3 regions of the Alcanivorax sp. IL2 genome follow, and region 3 is predicted to be linked to each of the others. Evidence: predicted binding sites of a transcription regulator. Region 3 holds the regulator's gene; each other region holds the start of a gene.
The links. The regulator FNR, encoded in region 3, switches genes on or off when oxygen is low (the NO sensors DNR and NnrR bind a similar motif). The targets are predictions, from matches to a motif close to TTGATNTANATCAA.

Region 1 (6,496 bases), 1.8 Mb from region 3:
CCAGGGTGGCGCCGTTGTCGGAGTAGCGGATCAGCTTCTCGGACACTTCGGTACCAATGTTCACCTGGGCTTCCTGGGTAGAGCCCCCGATATGCGGGGTCAGGATCACGTTGTCGAATTCACGCAGCGGGCTGATGAACTCGTCGTCGTTACCCTTGGGCTCTTCCGGGAACACGTCGATGGCAGCACCCAGCAGGTGGCCATCACGCAGGGCACCGGCCAGGGCATCAATGTCCACCACTTTGCCGCGGGCATAGTTGATCAGGTAACCCTTGGGCTTGATGGCGCGAATCTGTTCTTCCTTGATCATCCAGCGGGTGGCGGCGGTATCCGGCACGTGCAGGCTGACCACGTCGGACTGACCCAGCAGCTCGGTGAGGCTGTTCACCTGCTCGGCATTACCCAGCGGCAACTTGGGAATCACGTCGTAGAACTTCACTTTCATGCCCATGGATTCGGCCAGCACGGACACCTGGGCGCCAATGTTGCCGTAACCCACAATCCCCAGGGTCTTGCCACGGATCTCGTAGCTGTCCTTGGCAGACTTCAGCCAGCCACCGCGATGGGCAGAGGCGTTCTTCTCGGGAATGCCACGCATCAGGTTGATGGTGTGGGCAATCACCAGCTCGGCCACCGAGCGGGTGTTGGAATAGGGGGCATTGAATACCGGGATACCACGCTTCAGGGCGGCGTTGAGATCCACCTGGTTGGTACCGATACAGAAACAACCCACACCGATCAGTTTCTCCGCCGCCTGGAACACCTCTTCGGTGAGCTGGGTGCGCGAGCGAATGCCGACGAAATGGGCATCCTTGATCTTGTCTGCCAGATCGTTGCCGGTCAGCGCGGTGGGCAGCAGCTCCACATTGCTATAGCCGTGCGCTTTCAGGTTCTCCACGGCGTTTTCGTGGATGCCCTCGAGCAGGAGAACGCGGATCTTGTCCTTCTCAAGAGAAGTATCGGCCATGATTGAAGTCTCGGTAGCCTGTGAAATGGGCGCGTATGTTAACATAGCCCGCTCAAATTGAGAGCAGCCGCGCCGTCGGATTGCTCAAGTTGCCGTGAGAACGCCTCAACATCGTGCGTTTTACCCCTGCAGGAGACCTGTTGATGACCGCCCATGCCCATGCTGCGCTGGAGCAACTGACTGATTTGCTTGGCAATCGCCTCCTTACCGACCCGGAAAGCGCCCAGCGCTACGGGGTCGACTGGACCAAGGTATGGGCCCCGGCCCCCAGCGCGGTAGCGCTGCCGGAGACCATCGACGAGGTGCAACAGATCGTGGAAATCGCCAACGACCATGGCCTGCACCTGGTGCCCTCCGGGGGCCGCACCGGCCTGTCCGCCGGGGCGGTGGCCGCCAACGGCGAGCTGGTGGTGGCCTTCGATCGCATGAACAAGATCCTGGAATTCAACGAATTCGACCGCGCTGTCACCGTGCAGCCCGGCGTCATCACCCAGCAGTTGCAGGAATTCGCCGAACAGAAGGGCCTGTTCTACCCGGTGGACTTCGCCTCTGCCGGCTCCAGCCAGATCGGCGGCAACATCGGCACCAATGCCGGTGGCATCAAGGTGATCCGCTATGGCATGACCCGCGACTGGATCACCGGCCTGAAAGTGGTCACCGGCAAGGGCGAACTGCTGGACCTGAACAAGGGCCTGATCAAGAACGCCACCGGCTACGACTTCCGTCATCTGTTCATCGGCGCCGAGGGCACCCTGGGCTTTGTGGTAGAAGCCACGGTAAAACTGGCCCGCGAACCGAAAGACCTGACCGCCCTGGTACTGGGCGCCCCCGGCTTCCGGGAAGTGATGAAGATCCTGCACGCCTTCCAGCAGGACATCGACCTGACCGCCTTCGAGTTCTTCTCCGACAAGGCCATGGCCCATGTACTCGAACACGGCGTTGCCAAACCCTTCGACACCGAGTGCCCGTTCTACTGCCTGCTGGAATTCGAACAGCTGTCAGAGGCCACCGGCGATCAGGCCATGGCCATCTTTGAAAAGTGTGTAGAAGAAGGCTGGGTACTGGACGGCGTCATGAGCCAGTCCCTGCAGCAGCTGGATCAGCTGTGGCAGCTGCGTGAGCGCATCTCCGAATCCATCGCCCCGCACACCCCTTACAAGAACGACATCTCGGTCACTGTCTCCAAGGTGCCTGACTTCGTGGAAGATATCGACACTGTGGTGCAGGAGGCCTACCCGGATTTCGAGATCGTCTGGTTCGGCCACATCGGTGACGGCAACATGCACCTGAACATCCTCAAGCCCGCCGACCTGGCCAAGGAAGACTTCTTCGCCCAGTGCAACAACGTCTCCAAGTGGGTGTTCGAGATCGTCGAGAAGTACAACGGCTCCATCTCTGCCGAACACGGCGTGGGCATGACCAAGAAACCCTACCTGGAATATTCCCGCAGCCCGGAAGAAATCGCCTGCATGAAAGCGGTGAAGCACGTCTTCGATCCCAACAACATCATGAACCCGGGGAAACTGTTCGATGTTTGATGAAGTGAACACCCCGGTGGATCAGGACGGCTACCAACATCGCTGGATCGACGGTGCTCCCATCGACATCCCGGTGGGCAAGGTGGTGTGTGTGGGCCGCAACTACGCCGACCATGCCAGGGAACTGGGCAATGACGTGCCGGACGCCCCCATCCTGTTCATGAAGCCGGCCACCGCTTTAGTGAGCCTGCATGAACCTCTCGAGCTGCCAAAAGGGCAGGGCGAGGTACACCACGAAGTGGAAATGGTGGTGCTGATCGGCAAGCGCATTCACAAAGAAGCGGACCTGGACAACGTCCGCTTCAGCATCGCCGGTTACGCTGTCGGCCTGGACCTGACCCTGCGTGAGGTACAGAACACCCTGAAGGGAAAAGGCCACCCCTGGGAACGAGCCAAAGCCTTCGACGGCGCCGCCCCGGTCTCCGGCTTCATCGATGCCCGCGGCATCTCCGTGAAGCAGAAGCTCAACGTTACCCTGGAAATCAACGACGAGGTACGCCAGCACGGTCACACCGGCCAGATGCTGTTCCCCACCTTCGAGCTGCTTAGCGAAATCAGCCAGACCTTCACCCTGGAACCCGGCGACCTGGTCTTCACCGGCACCCCCGCTGGCGTCGGTCCGCTCAACAGCGGCGACAAGTTTACCGCGCGTTTGGGCAATATCATTCAGGTGTTCGGCTCCGTCGCCTGATACGCAGCCACCGCTCCCACTGAACAAATGTCACTGTTGGAACGCAGCGAATACGGTCAACATTGATGATATTTAGCCATTGGGTATTGAAGTGGCGTCGCTGCTTGAACGCACTTTGAGGCGGGTTCTATTTGGGCATGGAAGACACCACCTATTCCTCCTCAAACGCATCCCGATGAAACCCCGCCGCTTCCAGCACCTCACGTAATCCGCACTCCATCAGTTCCGGCACGTCGCCGCCGGCCATCACCGTCAACATGGTATGCACCCCCCGGGCGAGAGAGGTCAGGTTGTAGCCGCCTTCCAGCACCAGTACCAGGCGGCCATCGCAGTGTTTGTCGGCAATGCCCTGGACGATGCTGGTGAGTACTGCGAAGCCGTCGTAGCTCAGATTGAAGGCCATGTCGTTGTGGTGGGGGTCGGTGCCGGCGGAGACCAGCACCAGGTCGGGCTCAAAGCGGTCAGCGGCGGGGATCAGAATATCGCGGAAGGCCTTTTCCATGGCGATGTCGCCAGCAGATTCCGGTAGAGGAACGTTGACCGTATAGCCTTCACCCAGGCCGGCACCCACCTCATTCAAATTACCGGACCCCGGGTAAAACGGCGCGGCGCAGTGGGTGTCGAAAAACAGCACATCCGGGTCGGCCCAGAAGATGTCCTGGGTGCCGTTACCGTGGTGCACGTCCCAGTCAACGATCAGGATACGCTGGCAACCCAGTTTCGCCTGGGCATGAGCGGCGGCCACGGCCACGTTATTGAACAGACAGAAGCCCCGCGCCCGCACCGGTTCCGCATGATGGCCGGGGGGCCGCACCAGGGCGAAGGCGCTTTTCGTTTCGCCCCTCACCACGCTCTCCACGGCAGCAATGGCATTGCCCGCCGCAGAGGTGGCTGCCGGAATGCTCTCCGGCGAGACGGCGGTGGTATCGCTGTCCAGCCAGGCGCGCTGCCCTTCCAGGGAGAAGATGTGGTCCAGATAGGTGGTGGTGTGGACACGGCCCAGTTGTTCGTAGGTGGCGCGCGGACCGGACTGGAACTGTACACCGGGGATGGGCTCCTGCTTGAGCAGGTCCATGATGGCGGAGAGCCGGCCGGGGTGTTCCGGGTAGTTCCATTTGAAATTCAGCCCACCGAGAATATTCCTTACCCGCTTTTCCACCCGGCTGGGCAGAAAGGGCAAATCCACTTGCGGATCATGGCCGAGCATTACCTCGTCATAAAACACGGTTACGCTGCGCGACGCTGCCACTCGTGACTCCCTCACTTGGTGTGTGTCCTCGGTTGATTCTCCGCGCAACCCCCCGCTTAACGCAACAACACAGCCTCAATGGCCGCTGATATCAGCACGCCAATAGCGCGCTAGGCGCCATGACGACTATGACACCCGGAAATGCTTGCGCAAATTATCATTCACCCAGCCACCCAATCGCTCACGGCCAATACTGTCGATAAAGTCCCGCACCTGTTCCGTATAGTCACGATCCTCTTCAAGAATATGGTGCAGCAGCCACTTCTCCAGCACCTGCAATAGCGGCTCTGCCACGTCGACGCCTTCTTCATGGCGACGCATCAGGGATTCGATGTGGAAGGTGAACTTTCGATGCAGGTGATGGTGGTCATCCAGGCCTTCATAACCGGCCCGCTCCATGAGTGCTTCCTCGAAGCTGAAATGGGATTCGGTGTAGTCCACCAGATCATAGAGGACCCGGGCCACGCCCATCTGGGCGTCGGGCTGGCCGGCCAGCCGGTCCAGATCATTGATGTAGTCGACGATACGACGGTGCTGCTGGTCGATCAGCAATATTCCCAGTTCGTAGTCGGGGCTCCATACGATGCGCATGATCTGTCTCCGGTTTGTGATGGATAGTTACGCTAGCAAGGGGTAGATCAGGCGATGTAGACATAGATCAATGTTTGAACACCGTAGGGGGAGGCCCGGATTCCAACCCTGGAAGGTCGCCCCTACAGACGGTAGGGGGTAAAAGCTGGATAATGGCGCCCCTAGCTCACCATTTCTTAACTCCGGTAGCCCCGCCATGGAAATCAACGTCAACTTCCTCGATAACCTTCGACTGGAAGCCAAGTTCGACGACTTCACCGTCATCACCGACCAGCCCATCCGCTACAAGGGTGATGGCTCGGCGCCCAGCCCGTTTGACTATTTCCTGGCGTCGTCGGCCATGTGCGCGGCCTATTTCGTGAAGGTGTACTGCAAGGCGCGGGATATCCCTACGGACAATATCCGCCTGTCGCAGAACAACATCGTCGACCCGGAGAACCGCTATAACCAGATTTTCCGCATTCAGGTGGAACTGCCGGAAGATATTTCCGACAAGGACCGCCAGGGGATTCTGCGCTCCATCGACCGCTGCACGGTGAAGAAGGTGATCCAGACCGGGCCGGAATTCCAGATCGAGGAAGTGGACAACCTGGACGAGGACGCCCAGGCGCTGCTGATGGTGACGCCGGATGAAGCGCATCGCACCTTTATCGAGGGCAAGGACCTGCCGCTGGAGCAGACCATCGCCAACATGAGCGCCATCCTCGAAGAACTGGGGATGAAGATCGAGATCGCCTCCTGGCGCAATATCGTCCCCCATGTGTGGTCCCTGCATATCCGCGATGCGGCCTCGCCCATGTGCTTTACCAACGGCAAGGGCGCCACCAAGGAAGCGGCGCTGTGCTCGGCGCTGGGCGAGTTTATCGAGCGGCTCAACTGCAACTTCTTCTACAACGACCAGTTCTTCGGCGAGGAGATCGCCAACAGCGACTTCGTCCACTATCCCGACGAGAAGTGGTTCAAGCCCGGCCCCAACGATGCGCTGCCGACAGAGATCCTGGACGACTACTGCCTGGGTATCTACAACCCGGAGGGGGAGCTGGGTGGCTCCAACCTGATTGATACCAACTCCGGTCGGGTGGACCGGGGCATCTGCTCGCTGCCCTTTGTGCGCCACTCCGATGGTGAGACGGTGTACTTCCCCTCCAACCTGATCGAAAACCTGTTCCTCAGTAACGGCATGAGCGCGGGCAACACCCTGGCCGAAGCCCAGGTGCAGTGCCTGTCGGAAATCTTCGAGCGGGCGGTGAAGAAGCACATCATCGAGGAAGAAATCACCCTGCCTGATGTTCCTGATGCCGTGCTCGCCAAGTACCCGGCGATTGTGGAAGGCATCCAGGCACTGGAAGAACAGGGCTTCCCGGTGCTGGTGAAGGATGCCTCCCTGGGCGGCCAGTTCCCGGTGATGTGCGTGACGCTGATGAACCCGCGCACTGGCGGGGTGTTTGCCTCCTTCGGCG
Region 2 (6,496 bases), 900 kb from region 3:
TTGCACATTTCCTTCGCTGTCGCTCGGATTCGCACCTCAAGAGGTGTTATTCGCTGCGCTCACCCCTTCGGGGCCGCCCTGCGGGCGTTACTCCGCTACGCTTCGTTCCTACCGCGGCGCTGTAGAGAGATTGGCAGTTTTTCTTCACCAAACCGTGATGCCACTGTCAGCGAACCGTCACGTCATTTTCCTAGTGTGGGCCCAGGATAGTCCTGCAACGGATAAGAGCCTGTGGCGATGCCCATGACAATGCCTCTTGAGTCTGCTTGCTCGCTGCGAACCGGGGATTTGTTATTGTTCTCGGGTCGTGGTTTTACCAGTGAGGTGATCCGGGTTTTTACCCGCAGCCCCTGGAGTCATATCGGCATGGTGGTGCACCTGCCTGGCAATCCCGACCCTCTGGTTCTTGAATCCACCACCCTCAGTGAATCGTCGGATGTGACCCTGGGGTGCCCGGTGGCCGGTGTGGCGTTGGTACCCTTGGTGGACAAGTTGCGCGATTACCCGGGTACTGTGGCGTTGCGTCGTCGGCATGGCCCCCCTTTGAGTGACCGCCAGCAGCAATTGCTGGCGCGGATGGTAAAACGCCTGCTTCATCGTCCCTACAAGAACTACGTGCTGTGCAATGCCCTGGATGTGCTGACAGGCTTTACCCGCAAGCCGGATCAGCGTGGCTGGTTTTGTTCGGAGCTGGTGGCGGAACTTTATCGACGACTGGGCTGGTTGCCCCGCCAGACCCGTGCCAGCACCCTGGTGCCGGGGCATTTCGGATCCCGCCATATGCGACTTCAACACGGCAAGCTGGGCGCGGTGGAGTTCCTCAAGGCCGGATCGCAGGCAATCGCTATCCGCGCCCGTGTCAGTGTTACAGCCAGCGCCGTACCCGTTGCCGATAAGCCTGCCATTGCTCCCCGAACTGCTGAGCATGAAAGGCTTCTTCCGCCGCAATCACATGCTGCTGGATCACCCAGACAATCGGTGCCAGCATGATCAGCATCCCTGTGCTGTGCTGGTTCAGTGCCATGGCCAGGTACAGGGCAGTAAAGCCCAGGTAGATGGGATTGCGGCTCAGCCGGAACACGCCCCGGGTAAGCAGTTGGCTGGCCGGGCGATGGGGGACCAGGGTGGTGCGTGCCAGGCGCAGCTGGATGACGGCGGCCAACACCAGGGCCGTGCCGATCACCGCCAGGGCCAGGATCACCCAGCGGGCCCCGGGAAACGTCGGGGCGGGCAGGGTAAGGGCTTGATCAATGCCATAGCCCATCAGCAGGCCGCCCAGGTACAGGGCTGGCGGCGGCATCATGACGTGCGGGTGCTCAAGGGACATGGCGATAACCTGTTGACAGAAAAAGGAGGTGAGGACAAACAACCAGTGAGAATTCTAAACGCTATGACAGCCGTCCGCCTGCCCGGTGGCAAACTTTACGAGGTTTTCTATTGATCATTTCGAAAAAGCTGGGTTATGGTAATTCGAATCCCGCCATTGCGGGAGTGATCGCGATCAAAAGCTGTTACAGCTGCTGCAACTGAACCGCCAAAAGGCTTAAACCAATGGCGGCAGGCGCAGGCGTCACTCTCGCTTTATCAGGTAAGAGCCAGATCTGACGCCCCAGCCAAATGCCGCCCGAGACGCAACCGTCACAGGGGATACGCATGGAAGAGCGCGCGGCCAGACTTCACACCCTCTCCATCAACCACGCAAGCGCCAACCAGAACGATTCAACCCTCGAGCAAGAACAGCAAAAAACCTACGTCATTGATACCAACGTGTTAATCCACGATCCGAACTCGTTGCTCAACTTTGAGGAACATCGGGTGGTGATTCCCATGACGGTGCTGGAGGAACTGGACAAGCTGAAGAGCGGCAACAAATCCCATACGGCGGCGGATTGTCGCGCGGCCATTCGGCAGATCGATCGGGTGCTGGGTAGCGCCACGCCGGCGCAGGTAGAAGCGGGCATCCCCATTCCCCGCGGGCCGGAGACGGTCACCCAGGGCACGCTGACGGTGTTGATGTCGACGTCCGGGGAGCTGAATACCCCCCTGCCCAATGACCTGAACGACAATCGCATTATCAATGATGTGGTGGCCATGCAGTCCAGGCAGCCAGAGCGCCGTTTCATTCTGGTCACCAAGGATATCAACATGCGCCTCAAGGCGCGGGCCTGCGGCATCGAATCGGAGGATTACCACAACGATCAGCTGGTGACGGACATCAAGCAGCTGACCCGTGGCTATTTCGAAGTGCCCGGTTCCTTCTGGGATCAGGTGACCCAGGTGGAAACCGAGCAGGTGGGCGCGGATACCCTGCATCATCTGTCCCACGGGTTGCTGGTCAGCGAGATTCTCGGTGAAGAAGTCTATCCCAATCAGTACATCATCGATGAGCAAGGGTTCGTCGGGCGCGTGCTGGATGTGGATAACGGGGTTGTGACCTTGCGGCACTACAAGGCTGACAGCTTGCTGGATCAGGAGGTCTGGGGCCTGCGGCCCAAGAATCTGCAGCAGGCCATGGCGCTGCAACTGTTGATGGACCCGGATGTGCACCTGGTGACCCTCACCGGCGCGGCCGGTTCCGGCAAGACCATCCTGGCGCTGGCTGCCGCCATCGAAATGACGGTGGAACAGAAGCGCTACAACAAGATCATTGCTACCCGGTCAACGCCGCCGCTGGCGGAAGAGCACGGCTTCCTGCCCGGTACGGAAGAGGAAAAAATGGATCCCTGGCTGGGAGCCATCAACGACAATATAGAGGCACTGCACCTGAACGATGAAAATCCCTCGGGCAGCATTCAATACGTGAAGGAAAAGGCCAATATCCAGTTCAAGGCCATGAACTATATCCGCGGGCGCAGCTTCCAGAAATCCCTGATCCTGATCGACGAAAGCCAGAACCTGACCCCCCATCAGATGAAGGCGATCATCACCCGGGCCGGGGAAGGCTCCAAGGTGGTGTGCCTGGGCAACCTGGCCCAGATCGACACCCCCTACCTGTCACCCACCAGCTCTGGCCTCACCTACATGACCGAACGCTTCAAGCGTTTCGTCCATGGCGGCTCGGTGCAGCTGAACGGGGTGCCGAGGTCGTTGCTGGCGGAGTATGCGGAGCAGTTTCTTTAATTAATAATGAATAATTAATAGTTAATAACGCCACGATCGGGAGGTCGTGCCATACAAACGCAAGGGGCCGCGCCCAACCTTTGGGCGCGGCCCCTTTGCTTTGAAAAACAGCTGGCGTAGAGCGCGCAGCTATTAATTATTCACTATTCATTATTGATTATCTTTCTGCACGCTTCCGACTGATAAAAATCATCCAGTACCCACTGGATAAACGGTGCCAGCACACCCTGTTCGATCAGGACAGTGGCGCCGCGGGCCAGGGCGGGGGCGGTGATGTCTCGGACTTGGTTTTCGCTTATCTTCATGCCATCCAGCAGGGTTTGCAGGGGCATATCGCTGAGGGATTCAACGGCGGCGTGGATGCCTACGCTGACCAGGCGGCGGGTGTAATCCAGACGGGCCGTTTCATCGCCGATGGCACAGCTCTGGCTGATCACTTCATCAATGGTGCCGGCGGGTACCAGCTTCAGGTAGTTGGCGGGCTTCAGGGGAGCCACACGCTGATAGCCATCGCGGGCCAGTTGTTCGATGCGCTCGTTGGTGAGCTGCTTGTTCAGCCACTGTTCACCGGTTTTCAGGGTGACACGGATATTCTTTCTCAGGTAGTCGCGGATGGATTCTTCCATGCCGCCCATGGCCTTGCCCACCATGCTCTTGCGGCCCATTTTCATGACGCTGCTGACGCCGGGCAGTTTGGCCAGGGCGTTTTCTTCCAGCAGAAAATTCTTGATGCCGGTGTAGAGCATCTCGCTGACCATTTCGCTGACCAGCGGATGGCTCATGGCCGCGTGGATGGCTTTCTCGCGCAGGGTTTGCAGCTTCAGCACCTGCTCCAGGATCGCTTCGAAATGCTCTTCGCTGAGCAGCTCGCCGACAGTGGCGGGATCCTTTTCGGCAGCTTCCCAGACCGCCTTGCTGACATCGCTGACCACACCCTGTAATCCCTGGGCACTGAGTGCCTGTTGCAGCCATTGATCCACCACGGTGGTCAGGGAATCACTGTCTACCAGCTTGCCCAGCGGTACAGCTCCCAGGTTGCCGCTGGCCTGGGCCATCAGGGCATGCCAGTGCTCTTCATTTTGCAGTTGTGCACAAAGGTGTGCCTGGTGCGCATCACGCAGGGCGGAGATGAGTTCGGCGGATGACATGTAGTAAAGCCTCTTTTTATTGATTTAGAACAATACCCCCGGTCGCCATCGGTCTTTCAATAGTGCCGGTGCGGTGGCCATTACAGCCCGTGTCGGGTATCGGGTCACTGCCTCTATCTTGCTGGAAGAAAGGGGAACTGTATGCAACTGCGAGGACAAGGAAAAGCGGCGCTGCTGCTAACTGGGGTGTTGATGGCCGGGCCTGCCCTGGCTCACAAGGCGGGGGATGTGATTGTGCGTCTGGGGGGGATCAAGGTTGACCCGGATGCCAGCAGTGAGACCTTCAACCCGGCGTTGCCGGCAGTGGGGGGGCTGGGTGTGGATGTGGATGACGACACTCAGGTAGGCCTGACCCTGGCCTATATGGTCACCGACTCGATCGGTGTTGAACTGGTGGGAGCCACGCCCTTTTCCCATGACATCCTTCTGGAGACCGGGGGCGGTGGTGTGGCCATTGGGGAAACCAGCCATCTGCCTCCGACGCTGCTGGCGCAATACTATGCGCCACAGATCGGGCCGATGCGGGCTTATGTTGGGGCTGGCCTGAACTACACCCTGTTTTTTGAGGATCGCATTGATGATGCTGTGGTGAGCCCGCTATTGGGGGGTGCCGATGCCGATGTGAAGCTGAGTAACTCCATGGGTTTTGCCTGGGAGGTGGGGGCTGATTTTGCTCTCGACGACAACTGGCTGTTCAACGTCAGCGTCTGGAACATCGATATTGATACCGAGGCGCGGCTGTACGTGAATAATGCCCGCGTGGACAAGATCGATGTGGAAATCGATCCCTGGGTCTACATGGTGGGGTTGGGCTACCGGTTCTAGAAGGCGCTGCACGCATCATGCAGAGGCCGAACCTTGCAGAGGGAAAAGTGGCGGAGATGAATGGCTGCCTGAAGGCATGGGCGCCCGCAATCATCTCCGTCTGGCGTTTGCAAACCGTGTTGTATGGCGTGCCGCGTGTTACTTCTCGCGTGGTTACGCCATCTCTTCCAGCAGTTCCGGGAAGCGCTGGCGCAGGACTTCATAGCCTCCGTCCAGGCTGACCACGTCATTGAATCCCTGTTCGCTCAGCCAGTCGGCGGCGCCCTGGCTGCTGTTGCCGTGGTAGCAGTAGATCACCAGTGGCTTTTCCGCAGCGGTATCGGCCAGAAACGGTTCCACGTTGGCCTGGGTCAGGTGGACGGCGCCGCGTAAATGGCCAGCAGCAAAACTGGCCGGGTCGCGGATGTCCACGAACAGGGCATCGCCCTGCTCGAAACGGGTTTTGCCCTCATCCGGGCTGATGCGTTTTGCCATTCTCTGAGTCCTTCTCGGCGAGCAGATCCGACGGCGGGTACTCGCATTCCAGTTTCATGCCGATGGCATTCTCCAGTTCCGGCAGCAGGAAGGCATCGTCTTCACAGGCAAAGCTGATGGACATGCCGCTGGCGCCGGCCCGGCCGGTACGGCCGATACGGTGTACGTAGTCTTCCGGGTCTTCCGGCAGGTTGTAGTTCACCACATGGGATACGCCGTCGATATGAATACCGCGGCCGGCCACGTCGGTGGCGATCAGCACCTGTAGATCACCGGCGCGGAAGCGTTCCAGGGTCTTCATGCGCTGGGTCTGCGGCACATCACCGGAGATCAGCGATACCTTCAGCCCTTTCTTGTGCAGGCGATCGCTGACCCGGCGGGTAATATCCCGGCGGTTGGCGAATACGATCACCTTGTCCATGTTCATGCCGGTGATCAGGTTGTAGAGCAGGGTGAACTTGTCGTCGGCGTTGGTGATGTAGACCTTCTGCTCCACGGTGTCGGTGGTTACCTGGGTGGGCTCGATTTCCACCACTTCGGCAGCTTCGGTCCAGCGGCTGGCCAGGTTCATCACATCGTCACTGAAAGTGGCGGAGAAAAGTTGGGTCTGGCGGTACTGGGGCTTCGGGGTCATGCCGACGATGCGTTTCACATCGGGAATAAAGCCCATATCCAGCATGCGATCCGCTTCATCCAGTACCAGGAACTCCACCCGGTCCAGCCACAGGTCGCGGCGCTTGGCGAAATCCAGCAGGCGACCGGGGGTGGCTACCAGGATGTCGATCAATTCGTTTTGCAGGCGTTCCTGCTGGCGGTTGAAGTTCATTCCGCCGACCACGCTCATGACCTGCAGATCGGTGTACTTGGCCAGCGCTCTGGCATCTTTCTCGATCTGCATGGCCAGTTCCCGGGTGGGGGCCACAATCAGG
Region 3 (6,496 bases):
TGCCATGCAGGCCATGATGTACTCCATGGCCCTGTATATCGGCGTGTTTGATGGTTCGGATGCGGTTTACGAGTGGGTGTTCCGCCTGGCCAGTTTTTTTGTCGCTACCCCGGTGGTTTTCTATGCTGGCTGGCCCTTCTTTCAAGGCGCATGGCGCGGGTTGCGCAATGGCAACCTGACCATGGACACCCCTATTGCCCTGGCGCTGTTCCTGGCCTGGGGCGGTAGCCTGGTAGCCATGTCCACCGGCGGCAGCCACGTTTACTTTGATTCCGCCGCCATGTTCGTTTTCTTCCTGCTGATCAGCCGCTGGCTGGAGCACCGTCAGCGCCAGGCCATCCACGCCGGCTATGCGAGACTTGGCGATACCCTGCCCCGTGCGGTCCGGCGTCTCAGTGATGATCAGCCACAATGGGTCAGTCTCAGGCAGGTAACAGCGGGCGACCGATTGCTGCTGATTCAGGGCGATGTGGTGCCGGTGGATGGCCGTATCATCGACGGCCAGGGCACCTTCGATGAAGCAGCACTTACCGGTGAATCGGTGCCGATAAGCCGTGGCCTGGATTCGCGTCTGGTGGCCGGAGCCCGTCTGCAGGAAGGCTCAATCACGCTGGAGGCAGAGTGCGCCGCAGACCACAGTCAGATTGCCAGAATCGCCGAGCAGGTGGAGCTGGCCAGCCGGGAGCGGCTGGATGTCATCCGTGACTGGCACCGCATCGCCCCACTCTTTACCGCTGCCGTGCTGCTGCTGGCCACCTTTACATTGCTGTGGCACTGGCCTGCCGGTGCCGGTGAGGCCTTCGACCACACCCTGGCGGTATTGGTCATCACTTGCCCATGCGCGCTGGCCCTGGCTGTGCCTCTGACTCTCTCGGCGACCCTGGGCACGGCGCTGCGTGAAGGGGTGCTGGTGGCATCCCCCCGCCAGCTGCTGCGATTGCCCCATATCGGCGGGGTGCTCTTCGATAAAACCGGCACGCTGACGCTGGGACGTTTCTCGTTGGTGGATACCCAGGTTGTCGGTGAAGAGCAAACGCCAGCCCTGCTTGCCATTGTCGCCGCACTGGAATGGAACAACCCTCACCCGCTGGCCCAGGCCTTTCGTGACATTGCACGCAACCCGCAAATGGCAGACATCCTGCCGGATGGCAATGGCATCACCGGTATCCTGCACGGTCAGCAATGGCGCATCAGTGGCGCACCGCAACAGGCGCGCCCGGGCACCACCTGTCTGCAGCTAAGCCGCGACGGCACTGTGCAGCTGTATTTGTGGCTTCAGGACAGCATTCGCGAAGAAAGCGCTGCGTTAACCCGGGCTCTTCACCAGCAAGGCCTGGTTGTACGCATGGCAACCGGTGACAACGATGCCGCTGCCGCGCCGGTGGCCCGTGCGTTATCGCTGGAGGAATGGCGTGCCGGCATGCAGCCCGCTGACAAGACCCGCTGGCTCAAGGAGCTGCAGATGAATACAGCGCAAATGATGGTGGGTGACGGCATCAATGATGCCCAGGCCATGCTGGCGGCGGATGTATCCGTGGCCACTGCCAACGCCACCAGTCTGGCCCAGCGGGCGGCAGGCCTGTATCTGCTCAAGGATAACCTGGATGCTATTGCGGCCCTGCCAGCCCTTGCCAGGCGTTGCCGGCGCACCATTCGCCAGAATCTCACCTGGGCCCTGCTCTATAATGTGTTGGCGGTGCCCTTTGCTGTTGCCGGGTGGATTCCGCCCTGGGCCGCGGCTATCGGCATGTCTGCCAGCTCATTGCTGGTCACCCTCAACGCGACGCGAGTTACCCGATGGAAATCGTCCTCCTCCTGATTCCACTGGCATTGCTGTTCCTGGCCGGGGCGATCTGGGCCCTGTTCTGGGCCCTGCGCAAGGATCAGTTTGATGATCTGGACAATGCCTCCTGGCGGGTAGTCTTCGAAGACCGTGAACAGCGCAAAGGCCGCCCGGGCACGAGCAAAGAGGCTGCAGATAACGACGACGAGCGGAACCCATGATGCCAGAGAGCCCCGAAGCCCTGCTGACTCTGCTTGCCAGCGCGGTTCTGCTGGCGTCTGCCGGCAGCGTCCATTGTATCGGCATGTGCGGCGGTATCAGCAGCGCACTCACCTTCTCGATCCCGGAATCGCGCCGCCAGGGCAAGTCGCTGTGGGGATGGCAGCTACTCTTCGGTATCGGCAGGGTGACCACCTATATGGTGCTTGGCGCCCTGGCTGGCATGCTGGGCAAGGTGCTGCTGGATTGGCTCCCTGGTCCCTCCATGGCCATTGGGCTGAGCCTGTCCGGCGTTCTGATGCTGCTGCTCAGTGGTTATCTGCTCGGGCAAGGCGTGTGGCTGAAAAAACTGGAAGGCATAGGGGCCGGGCTGTGGCGTCGATTACAGCCCCTGACCCGGCGGCTACTCCCGGTGGATCGCCCGCTGAAAGCGCTGGCGTTGGGCGGCTTGTGGGGCCTGTTGCCCTGTGGCCTGATTTATACCGCCCTGACGCTTGCCGTTACGGCTGGCAGCGCGTTGGCTGGCGCCCTGGTGATGCTGGTTTTCGGTGTGGTGACTGTGATCCCGGTGGCCATTACCGGTGTGATCGCCTCGCGACTGCAGCATTTTCGCAGCGGTATCTGGCCAAAAGTGGCGGCATCACTGACGTTTCTGCTGGCGTTGGTATTCTTCTGGCAGGCCTGGTCCATGAGCCAGATGCAGCATCATGGTCACCATGGCGCTGTCGATAAAAACACACACAGCCATCACCATCAGCCGGAGACTTGATCCAGGTCAACACAGTCCATTCCAGGGCCGCAATAATGGAGGAAATCATTTAACCGGAGAGCGGGCGTGGCTACCTGGGACAAAACATTGATCAGCCAGTATGGCGGTCCCGGACCGCGATACACCTCTTACCCCCCTGCCCCCCAGTTTCATGAGGAAATCAGCGAGGCGGATTATGCCGGAGCCATTGCTGCCGGTAATGCCGCTCGCCGGCCCCTGTCGCTGTATATGCACATCCCGTTTTGCAGCACCGTCTGCTATTACTGTGCCTGCAACCGGGTTGTGACCGCCAACCGTGGCAGAGCGACGGAATACCTGAAGCGCCTGAAGCAGGAAATCGGCCAGCGGGCTGAACAGGTCGACAGCCAAAGGCCGGTCACCCAGATTCACTGGGGTGGCGGCACCCCCACCTTTCTCAGCGATGCCCAGATTACCGAGCTGGTGTACTACATGGCCCGGCACTTCACCTTGCGTGAAGATGACCGTGGTGATTATGCCATCGAGATTGACCCTCGCACCGTGGACCAGGCCCGTCTGGGGCTGCTTCGCGGCCTGGGCTTCAATCGCATCAGCCTCGGGGTTCAGGATCTGGATTTGCGTGTTCAGCAGGCGGTCAATCGGGTCCAACCCTATGAAATGATTCGTCAGACCATTGGGTGGGCGCGGGACTTCGGCTTCAAGTCCATTAACACCGATCTGATCTATGGCCTCCCCTGGCAGTCTGAATCGAGCCTCGCCCGGACCATCGAGCAGATTGCAGAGCTGCGGCCCGAACGAATCTCGCTCTACAACTACGCCCACCTGCCCGCGCGTTTCAAAATTCAGCGGCAGATACCGGATATGGCCTTGCCCAGCCCGGAAGAAAAGCTGTCCATGTTCGTCCGTGCCGGGCGCATTCTTCAGGATGCCGGGTATACCTTTATTGGTATGGACCACTTTGCGCTGGAAAGCGACGAGATTGCCGTCGCTCAGCGCAACGGGCTTCTGCACCGCAATTTTCAGGGCTACACCCTCCACGGGGATGCGGATTTGCTGGGCTTCGGGGTCAGTGCCATCAGCCAGATCGGCAATCTTTATGCCCAGAACATGAAATCATTGAGCCACTGGTCCGATGCCATTGATCAGGCCCAGTCCACCATTGAGCAGGGCTATCTCCTCAATCGCGATGATCAGATGCGCCGTGACCTGATAATGCGCCTGCTGTGCGACCTTTACGTGGACATGAATCTGTTCAGTGAGCAGTGGCAAATCAATTTCCCGGACTACTTCGTGGATGCCCTGGCCTCCTGGGTGGAATTTGAGGATCAGGGCCTTGTGCGCGTGGACAAGCAGCGGCTGGTGATCACCGAGCAGGGCCGGCTGGTAAGCCGGGCCCTGGTGATGCCGTTTGATCGTTATACCCAGAACGAGGCCATTAACCGTTTCAGTCGCATCATTTGAACCTTGTTCGCTTGTTGTTCACCCTGCCCTATACTGTAAGGTGAAATTTGCATTACGCAGCTATTAACCGGAGACGCATCGTGTCCCAACATGTTTCCTGCAATGATTGCAGCCTGAGTCCCATCTGCCTCCCACTGGCAGTGGCGCCGGCACAGCTCGACGAGCTGGATCGCATCATTCACCGGGGCCGCCCTCTGAAGCGCGGCGAGCACCTGTATCGCGCAGCGGATGATTTCCAGGCCGTCTATGCGGTTCGTTCTGGCGCACTAAAGACCTACGTGCTCAGCGATGAAGGCGACGAACAGGTCACCGGCTTTTATCTGCCCGGTGAAGTACTGGGTATGGATGGCATCAGCACCGCACACCATGTTTCCAATGCCAAAGCCCTGGAAACCGCTACCGTCTGCGAGATCCCCTTTTCGAAGCTGGAAACGCTCTCCCAGCGTATTCCTTCTCTGCAGCATCATTTTTTCAGCTTGATGAGTAATGAAATCCGCTCTGACCGTGAGCTTCACATGTTGCTCAGCAAAAAAAATGCCGATGACCGGGTGGCTTCACTGCTACTTTCCATGTCAGCTCGACACCAGCGGCGTGGGCTCAGCGAACGCGCATTCCGCCTGCCCATGTCCCGCTATGACATCGCCAACTATCTAGGCTTGGCGGTGGAAACTGTCAGCCGTATCTTTACCCGTTTTCAACAGAATGAATGGCTGCGGGTAGAAGGCCGCGAAGTGGAAATCCTTGATCGACAAAGCCTGTGCGGCGAGCGTCAAACCCTGGAAGCCAGCCTGTGAGCGCTGCGGTACTGGCCATTCTCGACAGTGATCTGAAAGCCACCCAGCCGGCCCTGCACAAAGCCAGACAGGTAGCAGATTCCACCAAGGCGCCGCTACATGTTCTGGTCAATGCCTATTCCTCCGCCATGGTGCGCGCCGTTGGCGTCGACCAGGAACGACAGGACGCCGCCCGCACACAGATCCATAAGGCCTGGCAGAAACGGATCGGTGAATTGACAGACAGGGATAGCTGCGAGCTTTCCATTTTGTGGCACAAAGACAGCATGGCGGCCCTGCGCGAGAGCATCCTCGACCTGCAACCCGCCATGGTGGTTGTCCATACCAGCGAAGAGAGCGGCCTGCGCCGGCATCTTTTTACGCCCCGGGACTGGCAATTGATTCGCAAGGCGCCCTGCCCGGTGCTGTGTGTGCATGGCCGCCAGTGGTCGCCCTCCCCAAGAATACTGGCCGCCCTGGATCCGGGCAGCGAGGAGCTGGCGAATGATCCCCTGGCAATCGAGGTACTTGATGCTGCAGGCCAGTTTTCAAGCAAGTTAGGCGGTACCTTGCGGGCCTGCCATGTGCTGGATGAAATGGACGACAGCCTGATTCTGCTGGTGGGGGAAGCGATCCCCGATTACAGCGGCGGCATGGACAAGGTGCGCGAATTCTACCGCGAGCGCTTCCTGCAATTCGGTGCCGCCCACGGACTTGGCCCGGATCAGATGGCAATCCTGTCCGGCCCGGTAGCGCCAACACTGGCCAGATATTGTGATGAACAGAAGATGGATGTGCTGGTGGTCGGCACTGTGCATCGCAACCTGCCGGAAAGGTTGCTGCTGGGCGCCACCGCAGAATCCGTGATAACCCGTGCCAGCACGGATGTGCTGGTGATCAAACCCGATGGTTTCCAGAGTCCCTGGCAAGCCTAATCAGGAGCATAACGTAATGACAGACAAGAAGGATTTTGCCGACAACATTCGCCAGAAACTGGAAGACTGGGATTATCAGCTGGATCGGCTGACCGCCCGGTTGGGAGACAAGCGCGAAGAGTGGCGTAGCGAGGCGAAGCAGAAAATCGCCGAGATTCAGGATCGTCGCGACGAGCTGGAAGCAAAACTGGAAAAACTGGAGTCCCACGGCGAAGATGCCTGGGATGACATCAAAGCCGGCGTGGAACTGGCATGGGATGGCCTGAAAACCGGCCTGCTTGCCGCCCGCAGCGAATTCGAAGATAGAGACTAACCCCTGTTTCAGGAGCGCCACCAGCGGCGCTCCTGCGCAGCTCTACTGCTCGGCCCGACGAAACACTGGCTTGTCCGGGCTCGACAACTCTGCAGCGAAACGATATCCCGCCACATCGAAATTCTTCAGTTTGTCCGGGTCCTTGATGCCCTTCTTGATAACCCACGCCGCCATCAGGCCACGCGCCTTTTTGGCGTAAAAGCTGATCACCTTGTACTTGCCGTTTTTCTCATCCTGGAAAACCGGTTCAACAATGCGGCCATT

Region 1: ACMG4N_RS02665 (bacteriohemerythrin) is a predicted target of FNR. The motif match lies at 5,094-5,107, and genes of this name have one in related genera.
Region 2: ACMG4N_RS06980 (OmpW/AlkL family protein) is a predicted target of FNR. The motif match lies at 4,288-4,301, and genes of this name have one in related genera.

Annotation. Positions count from the first base shown of each region.
Region 1 covers NZ_CP179932.1:564,385-570,880, forward strand. The annotation lists gene serA (phosphoglycerate dehydrogenase) at 1-967, opposite strand, end outside; gene ACMG4N_RS02650 (FAD-binding oxidoreductase) at 1,111-2,505, shown strand; gene ACMG4N_RS02655 (fumarylacetoacetate hydrolase family protein) at 2,498-3,196, shown strand; gene ACMG4N_RS02660 (histone deacetylase) at 3,348-4,445, opposite strand; gene ACMG4N_RS02665 (bacteriohemerythrin) at 4,572-5,036, opposite strand; gene ACMG4N_RS02670 (OsmC domain/YcaO domain-containing protein) at 5,233-6,496, shown strand, end outside.
Region 2 covers NZ_CP179932.1:1,483,165-1,489,660, forward strand. The annotation lists gene ACMG4N_RS06960 (hypothetical protein) at 244-990, shown strand; partial or broken gene ACMG4N_RS06965 (methyltransferase family protein) at 968-1,327, opposite strand; gene ACMG4N_RS06970 (PhoH family protein) at 1,654-3,120, shown strand; gene ACMG4N_RS06975 (hypothetical protein) at 3,264-4,268, opposite strand; gene ACMG4N_RS06980 (OmpW/AlkL family protein) at 4,410-5,093, shown strand; gene glpE (thiosulfate sulfurtransferase GlpE) at 5,247-5,567, opposite strand; gene rhlB (ATP-dependent RNA helicase RhlB) at 5,542-6,496, opposite strand, start outside.
Region 3 covers NZ_CP179932.1:2,381,693-2,388,188, reverse strand. The annotation lists gene ACMG4N_RS11155 (heavy metal translocating P-type ATPase) at 1-1,819, shown strand, start outside; gene ccoS (cbb3-type cytochrome oxidase assembly protein CcoS) at 1,798-2,004, shown strand; gene ACMG4N_RS11145 (sulfite exporter TauE/SafE family protein) at 2,001-2,771, shown strand; gene hemN (oxygen-independent coproporphyrinogen III oxidase) at 2,838-4,211, shown strand; gene fnr (fumarate/nitrate reduction transcriptional regulator Fnr) at 4,259-5,005, shown strand; gene ACMG4N_RS11130 (universal stress protein) at 5,002-5,919, shown strand; gene ACMG4N_RS11125 (hypothetical protein) at 5,936-6,232, shown strand; gene yaaA (peroxide stress protein YaaA) at 6,275-6,496, opposite strand, start outside.